3 regions of the Cryobacterium sp. 10C3 genome follow, and region 3 is predicted to be linked to each of the others. Evidence: predicted binding sites of a transcription regulator. Region 3 holds the regulator's gene; each other region holds the start of a gene.
What was found. The regulator LexA, encoded in region 3, represses DNA repair genes until DNA is damaged. The targets are predictions, from matches to a motif close to TCGAACANNTGTTCGA.

Region 1 (4,442 bases), 1.8 Mb from region 3:
GACGCCGTCTCCCGCGCGAGCGCCCGGGTGCCGGTCGCCTGGCGTAATGGCGGAGGCTGGACGAGCACTGTGGCCGTAGCGCCCCCTGCGGCGACAATGGACGATTTCGACTGGAGGGTCAGCATCGCGACGATCGCCGGCGACTCGGCATTCTCCGAGTTCGCCGGCATCGACCGATACCTCGTCCCGCTGTCCGCGGCCGGGCTCGACCTGACCATCGACGGCACCTTGCAACACATCAGCCAGTACGAGGTCTGCGCTTTTCCCGGGGAGAGCCTCGTCTCATCGACAGGTTCGGCGGAGAGCTCCGACGACCTGAACCTGATGCTGCGCCGCACCGCCGCGACGGGTTCCCTCCGGGTCGAGCGTCTCACCGACCCGTTATCGGTGATGCCGGGACCCGACGAGAGCGTCCTGGTCGTCGTCCTCGAGGGCGAGGTCGAGATCGACGGCGCGCCAGGCACGGACTCCCTTGCCCTGGGCCTCCGCGACGCCATGCTGGTCGCGCCGGGACAGTCCCAGACGCTCCGCGGCGAAGCTATCGTGGCTTTCGGGTCCACGGCGGTCAGGAACATCCCGTCGGTGCCGGACATCACTGTCACCTGATTCAGCCGGGCCGGTCAGTCGCGGTTGGGTGGTCCGGTGAGGATCTGGTGGGCGCGGTGTCGGTTCGGTGGCCGCCAGAGTCGTTGCGGGTCGATGAGTCCGGGGGCCCGGACTTGTGGTGAGCCTTTCACCATCCGGATTTCCCACCCGGAGGTGTCGATGGTGTGGTGGTGGAACCAGCACAGTAGTACCCCGTTGTCGACGTTGGTCGGTCCGTCCTGCGCCCAGGGCTTCACGTGGTGTACTTCGGCCCAGTGCGCCGGGGCTTTGCAGCCGGGGATTATGCAGCCGCCGTCCCGGGCGGTAATCGCCCGGCGCTGCGCCCGGTTGAAATAGCGCCGCTCCGGACCCAGCTTGATGACTTCGTTGTTCGCCCCGAACAGGACCCCTTGGAAGCCGCCGTCACAGATGCGCTGGTGCACTGTCTTGAGCGATACCGGGGCCTCGACCCCGTCGATCCACCCCACCCCGACCCCGGAGGCGAGGTCTGCGGCGTTCACGTGCACCATCACGGTCGGGGCGGATCCGCCCATGCTGGGCGTGTCCTCGTCGCGGGCGGCGTGTTCGAACAACGCCCGGAGGATGTCGGCGCGTTTCTCCCCACTCGTGCGGGTGTCCGCGCGCCGCTCCCGGAGCTCTGCTTCGATCACGTCCAGCTCCGGGCCTGTGTCGGCGTCGGTACCCGCGGTCTCGGCGCCGGGGATCATCTGCCCGGAGTCCATCAGGGCCTGTTCCTCGGCGGTGGGGAACGCGGGCCGGGAATGGAAGCTCAGGAAGGCGTCGAACATCGTGTTCATGATCCCGAACAGTTCCGGCGTCACCCCACCCTTCACCGGATACAAGCCGTTCTTCAACTGGCCGAAGCCGATGTTGGATTTCGCCTCGAAAAGGTCCTCCTGGGGCAGTATCCCGTCGGGGTCCAGGGCCGCCTGCCACTGCGCGACCATGCCCCGGATCAAGTCCGTCGTCACCGGCACACCGGCCCCGGCCAAATCCTCGGTCTCCGGGGTGATCAGCCCCGCCGCCGTGGCGACCAGGGCCCGCTCCGCCGTGAGCAGGTCATCCGGCGCCACCCGGTGACTGATCACCTGCAACCCCGCCACGATCAACTCCGCCGTCTCCACCCCGATCTCCCCCGCCGCCAGGGCGGCCCCAACGGTCGGGAACAAGGGCGGCAACCAGCTGCTCCCGCCGCACGGCCGCGGCAACACCGCGTCGCCGAGCTTGACGCGCCGCTTCACCTCCCGGGCCGACACCCGCGTCACCCGGGTGAGGACATCCCACGGGCCCGTGCAGCCCATCCGCCAGGCCAGGCCCTCGCGGCCGAGGACCCGGGCCCTCCGGTCCACATCCGTCGCCGTGCTCACCCGGGCCGCATCCACCGTCCGACCGATCGCCTCCACGGTACTCAGCGCCGTGACAGCTTCTGTGTCGCTGAGCAGCCCGACCGGGATCGCCGCCAGGGCATCGGCGAGAACCGCCTGCGCCTCGGCGAGCCTTGCGACAGCATCCGCATGCACCGACGGCACCGAGCCGGCCAGACCCTCCGAGCCCTCGAAACCCTCGGCAACCGCGACCGAATAGGCCGACTCGACGACTGCGGTGGGCTGATCACCCGCGGCCACTGAATCGTGGGCCTGCGGGGTGTGTGACTGGGGATCGGAAGCTCCTGCCATGCCCCGATTCTACCCCGAATCGAATACGAATACGAGACTTACTCAGTTAATTAAATGGCTTACTTATTCAGAAATCAAATTTGATCACGACCACATCGCCGCGCGCGCAACGTCCTCCCGCCTGCGTGTCGGCCGCGGCCTCTGTGTCACGGCGAACATTCTGAGGACTATGCCGTGCCCTACCGACGCACAGCGCTGAGGTCGACGATGTGTACGGTTACCCCGGCGTCTGCGATCAACTGAAGCGCGGCGGGGTCCGCGTCGGAATCTGTGACGAAATCGTCGATCTCGCTCAGGTCGGCCATCTTCGCGAGGGTGACCTGTCCGACTTTCGAACCGTCGGCAACGACGATCACACGCTGGGCGTTGGCAACCATGGCGTGATTGGTGCGCGCTTCGGTTTCATCGTGGGTCGTCACACCCCCTGACACGCTGATGCCGTCGGTGCCCAGAATGGCAGTGCCCACGTTGATCGCTTTGAACGTGTTCTCGGACAGCGAGCCGACCGCCTCGAAGGAGCTCTGCCGAACGACGCCTCCCGTCATGATCACCTTGAGCTTCGGGCGTGCCGCGCACTCCAGCGCAATAGTGAGCGAATTCGTCACAATGGTCAGTCCTGACCGATTACTGAGCGCCCGGGCGACCTCGGCCGTCGTGGTCCCCCCACTCAGGGCTATCGCATACGGTCCAGCGGGGATCATTTCCACCGCACGACGCGCGATCAACTGCTTGGCCTCACGGAACTGGGTATTCCGGAGCCGAACGGGAATTTCGCTGCGGGCATCCAGGGCGCGGGCCCCGCCATGCGTCCGCACGAGCAGCCCCTGTTCGTCCAGGTCCGCCAGATCGCGCCGCAGGGTCGCCGCCGAAATACCGAGCGCCTCCGCGAGCGCGGACTGCGACATGCTCGTCTGTTCGTGAAGGAGCGACAGCACCAAGCGCATCCGCTCTGAGCGCTTGCCGGAGACCGCACGAGGGGTGGATGGATACGAGCCGTTCTGGATCATGAGACGCCTTACCGAAATTGAAACGCGCAGTATTTCTGTCCACTTTAGCAGCAAAATTGCGCGCTCCGCGCACTCTGGCGCAGTATCAAGCCATGGCCATCGTGATGGTGCAGTGCACGGATGGTGTCGAGCCGACATCGCCCGAATCGCACTCCATCACTGCCGGGAGGAGCTCGTCATCTTGCTCGCCACAACTCGCGATCTCATCGACCACTTCGGCGCAGGCAACCGTGCCGTTCTCGCCTTCAACGTGATCACCCTCGAGCACGCCGAAGCCATCGCGATCGGAGTGGAGCGCGCCAATACCGGCGCGATTCTCCAGGTGAGCGAGAACGCGATCCGGTTCCACAACGGCAGGATCTCGCCGATCATCGCGGCCTGCGCGAAGATCGCCGCCGAGTCCTCCGCGCCCATCTCCATTCATCTCGACCATTTCCAGGACCTTGCGCTCACCGAACACGCCATCGATCTGGCGAACGATCTCGGCGTGAGCTCGATCATGGTCGATGCCGCTCATCTCCCCCACGACCAGAACGTTCGCCAGACCCGCGAACTGGCTCGGCGCGCCCACGCCCGCGGCCTCTGGGTCGAGGCTGAGCTGGGCGAAATCGGCGGCAAAGACGGCGCACACTCTCCGCTCGCACGCACCCAGCCCGATGAGGCGCGTGACTTCGTCGCGCAGACCACCGTCGACGGGCTCGCCGTTGCGGTCGGCAGTTCACACGCGATGACGTCACAGGTTGCCGAGCTCGACCTCGCGCTCATCGCCCAACTCGCCGGAATCGTGCCCGTCCCCCTCGTCCTCCACGGATCCTCCGGCGTCAGCGACACGACGCTCGTCGCGGCCATCGCCGCCGGAATGCGCAAGATCAACGTCGGAACGGCACTGAACATCGCATTCACGGGCGGCGTCCGGCGGTTCCTGGCCACCAACCCGGATGTCACCGATCCGCGCACATACATTCGCGACGGCTGCGAGTCCATCTCCCGCACCGTCACGCACCTGTGCACCGTGCTCGACACGGCAGCGGCGCACAACCCCACCACCTCGGATTCAGCCCTCCTCACCGGGCTGGGTACCCGCTGACCCATCCACCCCCGAGACCCATCGATCGAACCACCCCGCCCCGAACAACGGGACGCCCGTGGGACT
Region 2 (4,442 bases), 160 kb from region 3:
CGCCGAGGAGCCTGACCGGCACCCGGACGTCGTCGAGGTGCGGTTCGAGATCCCAGGGGCTGGTGTCGCTCAGCACGCGCTCGACCGTGAACGGGCTGACCACACGTGCGGCCTCCACCTTCTGGTGCGCGTCTTCCGCGTGCCAGCCCGGGTTCTGGCTGAGTATTCCCGCCGTTGTCGGATCGGTGATCTCCGCGATCGTTTCGGCGAGGAGCGGTGCGACCGAGTCCGGTCCGAGGGTGAGCGGTGGGTCGAGAAGCAAAACGCTCCGAGTCCAGTCGTCGCTGCCCGCCGCGGCGAGGAGCGCGACAGCGCCGCCGAGCGAGTGCCCGATGACCAGGTCCCAGGGCTTCCCCGGCGCCGGGCGGAGCCGCAGCGTGTCGGCGACGAATCCCTCCAGCGGATACGAGGTCGTGCGCGGGGCCCGACCGTGGCCACGCTGGTCGGGAGCGACCACGAACCATCCCTCCGCAGCGAGTCCGCTCGCGACTCGCCACCAGACCGCTCCCGCGGACGTGAGTCCGTGAAGCAGCAGCACGCTCCGCGACGCGGCGGGATCGCCCCAGGTCAGCACGGGCAATTCGACGGAGATTCCGGTATATGTGGCGGTCACGATGTCCTTGCGGGATCGGAAATGAAACGGGGAGGATGGAGCCGAGAATACGGCAGCGCCGTGACACTGCAAATCCGGCCCGTAACAATTAGAGTCGTGTGGGGGAATCGGCACAGGAAACGAAGCGGAGCAGGTGTGAGCACTGGAATTGTGGTCATTGACATCCAGAAGGACTACTTCCCCGGGGGCGCATATCCCCTCTCCGGGAGTGAGTCCGCCGCGGTGGTTGCCCGGGGCGTCCTCGACTCTGCCCGTGCAACCGGCACGACCGTCATACACTTCCAGCACATCGCCACCGAAGCGGATGCGACGTTCTTCGTCCCGGGGACCACAGGCGTCGAGATCTACCCGCTCGTGGCACCGGTGACACCGGAGCGCCACTTCACCAAGGGCTCCGCGAACGCCTTTGTGGACACCGGCCTCGAACGGCTGTTGCGCGCTGAGAACATCGACCACCTTGTCGTCATGGGCATGATGAGCAGCATGTGCATCGATGCGACCTCGAGGGCCGCCCTCGACCTCGGCTTCGCCGTCACCATCGTGCACAACGCCTGCGCGGCGCCTGCCTTCGAGTTCCAGGGCACTGAGGTTCCGGGGGCATCCGTTCATGCCGCCTTCATGGCCGCACTCCGCGATGCCGGTGCCGATGTGCTCGCCGCAGCCGACCTCGACCTCGAGTCGCTCCCGGTCCGCTGACGGAGGCCGTGCCCCGTCACGGTTGGTCACGTCACGGTTGGTCAGTCGCGGTTGGGTGGTCCGGTGAGGACCTGGTGGGCGCGGTGCCTGTTCGGTGGCCGCCAGAGTCGTTGCGGGTCGATCAACCCGGGGGCCCGCACCTGCGGTGAGCCTTTCACCATTCGGATCTCCCACCCGGAGGTATCGATGCTGTGGTGGTGGAACCAGCACAGTAGGACCCCGTTGTCGACGGTCGTGGGCCCGTCCTGCGCCCAGGGCTTCACATGGTGCACTTCGGCCCAGTGCGCCGGGGCCTTGCACCCGGGAATGATGCACCCGCCGTCCCGGGCGGTGATCGCCCGGCGTTGGGGCCGGTTGAAGTAGCGTCGTTCCGGCCCGAGCTTGAGCACTTGGTTGTTCGCCCCGAACAGGACCCCTTGGAAGCCGCCGTCACAGATGCGCTGGTGCACCGTCTTCAACGACACGGGGGCCTCGACCCCGTCGACCCACCCCACCCCGACCCCCGAGGCGAGGTCCGCAGCGTTGACGTGCACCATCACCGTCGGCGCCGACCCGCCCATGCTGGGCGTGTCCTCGTCGCGGGCGGCGTGTTCGAACAGGGCCCGGAGGATGTCGGCGCGTTTCTCCCCGCCCGTGCGGGTATCCGCCCGGCGCTCCCGGAGCTCTGCCTCGATCACGTCCAGATCCGGGCCCGTGTCGCTCTCGCCGTCCGCGGTCTCGGCGCCGGGGATCAGCTGCCCCGAGTCCATGAGGGCCTGTTCCTCGGCGGTGGGGAACGCCGGGCGGGCGTGGAAGCTGAGGAAGGCGTCGAAGAGGGTGTTCATCACCCCGTAGAGTTCCGGCGTGACTCCGCCCTTGACGGGGTAGAGCCCGTTCTTGAGTTGTCCGAAGCCGATGTTGGACTTCGCCTCGAACAGGTCCTCGGTCGGGAGGACCCCGTCGGGGTCCAGGGCCGCCTGCCACTGCGCGACCATGCCCCGGATCAGGTCCGTGGTCACCGGCACACCGGCCCCGGCCAAATCCTCGGTCTCCGGGGTGATCAGCCCGGCCGCAGAGGCGACCAGGGCCCGCTCCGCCGTCAACAGGTCATCCGGCGCCACCCGGTGACTGATCACCTGCAGCCCGGCCACGATCAACTCCGCCGTCTCCACCCCGATCTGCCCCGCTGCCAGGGCGGCCCCGACGGTCGGGAACAAGGGCGGTAACCAGCTGCTCCCGCCGCACGGCCGCGGCAACACCGCGTCGCCGAGCTTCGTGCGGCGTTTGACCTCCCGGGCCGAGACCCGTGTCACCCGGGTGAGGACATCCCACGGGCCCGTGCAGCCCATCCGCCAGGCCAGGCCCTCCCGGCCGAGGACCCGGGCCCGCCGGTCCGCATCCGTCGCCGTGTTCACCCGGGCCGCGTCCACCGTGCGCCCGATGGCCTCCACTTCCTTCAGAGCAGTGACCGCTTCCGCATCACTGAGCAACCCCACCGGAATCGCAGCCAGAGCCTCCGCGAGAGCCGCCCGGGCTCCGGCGAGCCTTGCGACAGCATCCGCATGCACCGACGGCACCGAACCGGCCAGACCCTCCGCGCCCTCGAAACCCTCGGCAACCGCAACCGGATGGGCCGACTCCGCCGATGGGGCCAGCTGGTCGCCCGCTGCGGTGGGCTGGTGCCCCGCAGCCCCGGAACCGGGTGACTGCGGGGTGTGTGACTGGGGATCGGAAGCTCCTGCCATACCCCGATTCTACCCCGAATCGAACACGAATGCGAGACTTACTCACATAATTTTGGGCCTTTCAGCCCAACTTTCATACCTGAGACGGCCTTACGATTCCAGTGAGATAGGAATCGTTCGATCATGGCCGAACAGCTTGGGTTCAGGGGCAATTCAGATTTGGTCATCTCACTGAAATCGTAAGGCCGACCTGAGAACGAGTGCTCCGACCCCGTGGTGGCTAACTCAGGAGATCCGCCCGGGCGAGCAGCACCGGCCCGCGGACCAGTGCTGCCGATCCCGCCCGGCCCAAACAATCTCCTGAATTTGCAACCACCGCTGCCCGAATCTCCTGGGGCTACTGAGTGAGGCCCAGCGTCTCGCGCAGGGTCGCGCCGGCTTCATACTCGGTGCGGTAGACGCCGCGCTCCTGAAGCTCCGGGATGACCCGGTCGACGAACTCGTCGAGGCCCGTCGGATTCGTGTGGCCGACGATGACGAAGCCGTCTGAAGCTTCCTCCTGAACGTGCCGGTTGATCTGCTCGGCGACGTGCACCGGCGTGCCGACGAAGGTGTGCTTCGCGGCGAAGCGGATGACCAGGTCGCGGATGCTCAGCCCTTCGGCCTCAGCAAGGCCGCGCCAGGACTTCGCGACCGCAACCGGGTCCGCGACATGGCGCACCCGGCCGCGGGTGACGCCCTCGTCGGCGAGGACGGGGTCGGTCTCCGGCAGTGGGCCATCCGGGTCGTAGCCGCCCAGGTCGGTGCCCCAGAGCTGCTCGAGGAACGAGATCGCGGTCTGCGGGCTCACCTGCAGGAGCGCTACTTCGCGGGAGCGTTCCCGCGCTTCGGCCGCGGTGTCGCCGAGGATGAAGGTCGCCGCCGGCAGAATCTTGAGGGAGTCGGGGTGGCGGCCGACGGCCGGAAGGCGGCCCTTCACATCGCGGAAGAACCGCTGGCCGTCCTCGAATTCGGAGTGCAGGGAGAAGATCACTTCCGCGTTCGCCGACGCGAAATCACGGCCGTCGGCAGAGTCTCCGGCCTGCACGATCACCGGGTGGCCCTGTGGGCTGCGCGGGAGGGTACCGAAGCCCTTCACGTCGAACTGCTGGCCGTGGTGGTCGACCGCCGTGAGCGCATCGGCGGAGAGGAACTCCCCGTGTCCTTGTTCGCGGCGAGGGCCCCGGGCGCCCAGCCATCCCACAGTGCGCGCGCGACGGCGACGAACTCCTCGGCGCGCACGTAGCGGTCCTTCGGGTCGAGGAAGCCGCCGCGACGGAAGTTCTCGCCGTGGAAGGCGTCGGAGGTCGTGACGATGTTCCAGCCGGCCCGCCCCCGCTCAGCAGGTCGAGACTCGCGAGCTGCCTGGCGAGTTCGTACGGTTCGTTGAAGGTCGAGCTGAGGGTGCCGACGAGGCCGATGTGTTCGGT
Region 3 (4,442 bases):
CCTCGCCAGCCAGGTGATCGCCGGGGGAGCGCCCGGTCTGCACCTCTACGCCTTCAATCAGCACGAGACCGTACTGGAGGTGCTCGACGGCTGCGGCCTGCTCGGCGCGCCGGCTCCGGTCCGGACACCGACGGCACTGCCCACGATCGTGTAACCCGGCCTGGCGCCCCGCCCCGCCCCGGTCGCCAGCGCCGCTCCCGCTCCACCGAACGCCGTACGGGCGCCTCGGATTTCCGTCGCGCCCGAAAGCACCCTGCACGCCGCGGCATCCGCCCCACACACCACCCGCCAGCATCCGCTGCACCGCCCAACCGCAAAGGAAACGTTATGACCAGCACTGCCCCGTTCCCCGCAGGCACGATCCTCGGCTATCCGCGCATCGGCCCGCGCCGAGAACTCAAGAAGGCCGTCGAATCCTTCTGGGCCGGCACATCGAGCGCCGTCGAACTCGAGGCCGCCGCGGCCGGACTCCGTCAGGCCACCCGCGACCGCCTCGCCGCCCTCGGCCTCGGCCGCACCGACTCCGCCATCCCGGAGTCGTTCTCCTACTACGACCAGATGCTCGACGCGCTCTGCACGGTCGGCGCCGTGCCCGCCCGCTTCGCCGGACTCGTCGACGCCGACGGGCACATCGACCTCGCCGGATACTTCACCCTCGCCCGCGGCGAGGGGGACAGCCTCCCGCTCGAGATGACCAAGTGGTTCGACTCGAACTACCACTACCTCGTGCCCGAGATCGGGCCGGAAACGGAGTTCTCCCTCTCGAGCGACCGGATCGTGCGCGAATTCGAGGAGGCACGCGCCGCCGGCTTCCTGACCCGGCCCGTCATCGTCGGCCCGGTCACGTTCCTGCTGCTCAGCAAGCCGAGCGACGAAGCCCCTGCGGGCTTCGAGCCCCTCGACCGGCTCGATGACCTCATTCCGGTGTACGCGACCCTGCTGCAGCGCCTCGCCGACGCCGGTGCCGAGTGGGTGCAGCTCGACGAACCCGGCCTCGTCAGCGAGAGCATCCACGTGCCCCGCGCCGAGACCCTCAGCGCCGTGCAGTGGGCGTACGGGACCCTCGGGCACCTCGCCCAGCGTCCGGCGATCTTCGTCGCTGCCCCCTACGGCAGCCTCGACGACGCCCTGCCCGTGCTCGCCGGCGCACCGATCGAGGCCATCGGCCTTGATCTCGTCCGCGGCACGCTCCCCGAGACCGCCCCAGGGCTGGACGGGAAGACCCTCGTCGCCGGTGTCATCGACGGGCACAACATCTGGCGCGGTGACCTGGCGGATGCCTTCGCTCAGGTCACCGGGGCCGGCGCACTGTCGCCGCGGATCGCCGTCTCGACCTCGACGAGCCTCCAGCACGTCCCGCACACCGTCGCGGACGAGACCGCGCTCGGCGCCGAACTCGTGAGCTGGCTCGCATTCGCCGACGAGAAAGTCGGCCAGGTTGTGACCCTCGCCCGCGGCCTGGCCGACGGACGGGAGGCCATCAGCGCCGAACTGGACGCTGCGACCGGCGCACTCGCCTCCCGCAGCGCCGCCCCCGGCGTCCGCGACGGTGCCGTGAGGGCCCGTGCCGCGGAGCTCACCGACGCCTCGTACAGCCGAGGGGTTTACGCCGACAGGCTCGCCGCCCAGGAGGCCGCACTCGCGCTGCCCTTCCTGCCGACGACGACCATCGGCTCCTTCCCGCAGACCGGGGAGATCCGCCGTGCCCGCGCCCGTTTCCTCACCGGAGTGCTCAGCGACGCCGAATACCGCGACCTGATGCGCGCGGAGATCGCCAGGGTCGTCGCCCTGCAGGAGGAGATCGGCCTCGACGTGCTCGTGCACGGCGAACCCGAGCGCAACGACATGGTGCAGTACTTCGCCGAGAACCTCGACGGCTTCGCGGTCACCGAGAACGGCTGGGTCCAGTCCTACGGCAGCCGCTGCACCCGCCCGTCCATCCTGTGGGGCGATGTCTCCCGCCCGAAGCCGATCACCGTCGACTGGTCGACCTACACGCAGGGGCTGACGGCGAAGCCGGTCAAGGGCATGCTGACCGGCCCGGTCACCATCCTCGCCTGGTCCTTCGTGCGCGACGACGAGCCCCTCGGCGAGACGGCGCGCCAGGTCGCCCTCGCCCTCCGCGACGAGATCGCCGACCTCGAGGCCGCCGGAATCGGCATCATCCAGGTCGACGAGCCGGCCCTGCGCGAACTGCTTCCGCTCAAGAAGGCCGGCCACGCAGACTACCTCGACTGGTCCGTCGGCTCGTTCCGGCTCGCGACCGCCGGGGTGCGGGACGCCACCCAGATCCACACCCACCTCTGCTACTCCGAGTTCGGTGTCGTGCTCGAGGCGATCCGCGCTCTCGACGCCGACGTGACGAGCATCGAGGCGGCCCGCTCCCGGATGGAGGTCGTGACGGACATTCAGGCCAATGGCTTCGACCACGGCATCGGCCCGGGCGTCTACGACATCCACTCACCGCGGGTGCCGGGCGTTGCCGAGCTGACGGAGCTGCTCGACCGTGCCGTCGCCGCCATCCCGGCCGGTCAGGTCTGGGTGAACCCGGATTGCGGGCTCAAGACCCGCGGCTACGCGGAGACGGTCGAGTCTCTCGGAAACATGATCGAGGCGACCCGCATCGTGCGCGCCCGCCTCGCCGCAGGCGTGCCCGCCCTCGCCTGATCCTCCTCGCGGCGAACACCCGCCGCGCGCGACGCGCCGTTTGCGCCGCTTCGCGCCAGGCTTGCCTGGCGCGAAGCGGCGCAGTTGGCGCGCACGGGGGATCTACAGGGAGCTACAGGGAACGCAGGACGGCGACGATCTTGCCGAGGATCTCGGCGTGGTCACCGAGGATCGGCTCGAAGTTGGTGTTCCTCGGCAGCAGCCAGGTGTGGCCGTCACGCTGCCGGAAGACCTTCACCGTCGCCTCGCCATCGAGCATCGCGGCGACGATCTCGCCGTTCTCCGCGGTCTTCTGCTGGCGGACGACGACCCAGTCGCCGTCCATGATCGCGGCGTCGATCATCGATTCGCCGACGACCTTGAGCATGAACAGCTCGCCCTTGCCGACGAGCTGGCGCGGGAGCGGGAAGATCTCGTCGACCTGCTGGTCGGCCATGATCGGAACACCGGCCGCGATCCGCCCGACGAGCGGCACCATTGCCGCGTCGCCCACCGGGGTACCCTGCTGGAAGTTCTCGGCGGCGCCGGCCGCGGTGTCCTCCGGCGACTGCGGCAGCTCGATCAGGACCTCGAGCGCCCGGGGCCGGTTCGGGTCCCTGCGCAGGTAGCCGCTCAGCTGGAGCTGGTTGAGCTGGTGGGTGACGCTCGACAGCGACGACAGGCCCACGGCGTCACCGATCTCCCGCATGCTCGGCGGATAGCCGCGCTGGCCGACAGAGCGCTGGATCACGTCCATGATCGCGCGCTGCTTGTCGCTGAGGCTCTTCCTCCGACGTGTTCCGCCGCGCTCGGGGGAACTGCCGGCGAACGGGGTCACGCTGTCCGGGGTCACGCTGTCCTGGGTCACGATGTCGCTCCTGTCGGTGGCGGTGGACGGTGGCGGGCGGTCGCCCCGGTGGATGCCGTGAGGCGACCGTATCCGAATGTCAGTGGTCGCTGGTTGAGTTCACACCAGTCAATCGAAACTGTAACCAGCCTGGGGCGAAGTGCAGACATTCATTCGAGTGTGTCGTGTACTTCACCCCAATAATAACCGGAGAAAGTCTTGATTGTTCGAACAATCGAATATATATTCGGAACATAGCTTCGTATCCGGCTCTCCCGGCCGAGAGCCGGATACGAATACACAGGAGGCAGACATGAGCACAACAATCGAGCTGGTCCCGGGGGCGCACACCCGGCTGCGCATCACCCGGCGCGGTCGTGCCGTGCTGACCGCGATCGCCGGCGTCCCCCTCGTCGTCGGCGCGCTTGCCCTCGCCCTCAACGGCGGCCTCGCCGCCGCAGACGGCAGCACCTTGAGCGGCAGCGGCATGAGCGCCGACGCGGGTGGAAGTGCGACGACCTTCGACTACGTCACGATCCAGTCGGGCCAGTCGTTGTGGCAGCTTGCCGAGCGCATCGCCCCTTCTGCCGATCCGCGCGAGGTCATCGCCGAGATCGTCAACCTGAACCAGCTGCCCTCCGAGAGCGTGCAGCCGGGCCAGCGCTTGGCTCTCCCTGCCGAATACTGAGCAAGCCGGATACTGAGCAAGCCGGACAGTGAGCAAGCCGGATACTGAACCACCGGAGTACTGAGCAAGCCAAATACTGAACCACGGGCAATATGACCCGCCGGTGCTGAGGCCCATCGGTAACATGGGGGGAGTGACCAGTCTCAACGACCTGCCTCTCCGCGACAATCTTCGCGGGCTCACTCCCTATGGGGCGCCGCAGCTGCACGTGCCGGTCGCGCTCAACGTGAATGAGAACACCCACGGCATCCCCGAGGACGT

Region 1: the regulator LexA is predicted to act here: its motif matches at 2,302-2,317, upstream of RGU41_RS00870 (HNH endonuclease signature motif containing protein).
Region 2: the regulator LexA is predicted to act here: its motif matches at 3,053-3,068, upstream of RGU41_RS09065 (HNH endonuclease signature motif containing protein).

The regions. Positions count from the first base shown of each region.
Region 1 is NZ_JAVIWF010000002.1:56,517-60,958, reverse strand. It holds gene RGU41_RS00875 (HutD family protein) at 1-606, shown strand, start outside; gene hutI (imidazolonepropionase) at 1-2, shown strand, start outside; gene RGU41_RS00870 (HNH endonuclease signature motif containing protein) at 621-2,282, opposite strand; gene RGU41_RS00865 (DeoR/GlpR family DNA-binding transcription regulator) at 2,462-3,289, opposite strand; gene RGU41_RS00860 (class II fructose-bisphosphate aldolase) at 3,471-4,376, shown strand.
Region 2 is NZ_JAVIWF010000002.1:1,734,521-1,738,962, forward strand. It holds gene RGU41_RS09055 (alpha/beta hydrolase) at 1-613, opposite strand, end outside; gene RGU41_RS09060 (cysteine hydrolase family protein) at 749-1,309, shown strand; gene RGU41_RS09065 (HNH endonuclease signature motif containing protein) at 1,351-3,033, opposite strand; gene RGU41_RS09070 (LLM class flavin-dependent oxidoreductase) at 3,371-4,111, opposite strand; gene RGU41_RS20835 (LLM class flavin-dependent oxidoreductase) at 4,029-4,442, opposite strand, start outside.
Region 3 is NZ_JAVIWF010000002.1:1,890,949-1,895,390, reverse strand. It holds gene RGU41_RS09855 (methylenetetrahydrofolate reductase) at 1-154, shown strand, start outside; gene metE (5-methyltetrahydropteroyltriglutamate--homocysteine S-methyltransferase) at 328-2,667, shown strand; gene lexA (transcriptional repressor LexA) at 2,780-3,403, opposite strand; gene RGU41_RS09840 (LysM peptidoglycan-binding domain-containing protein) at 3,807-4,181, shown strand; gene RGU41_RS09835 (histidinol-phosphate transaminase) at 4,315-4,442, shown strand, end outside.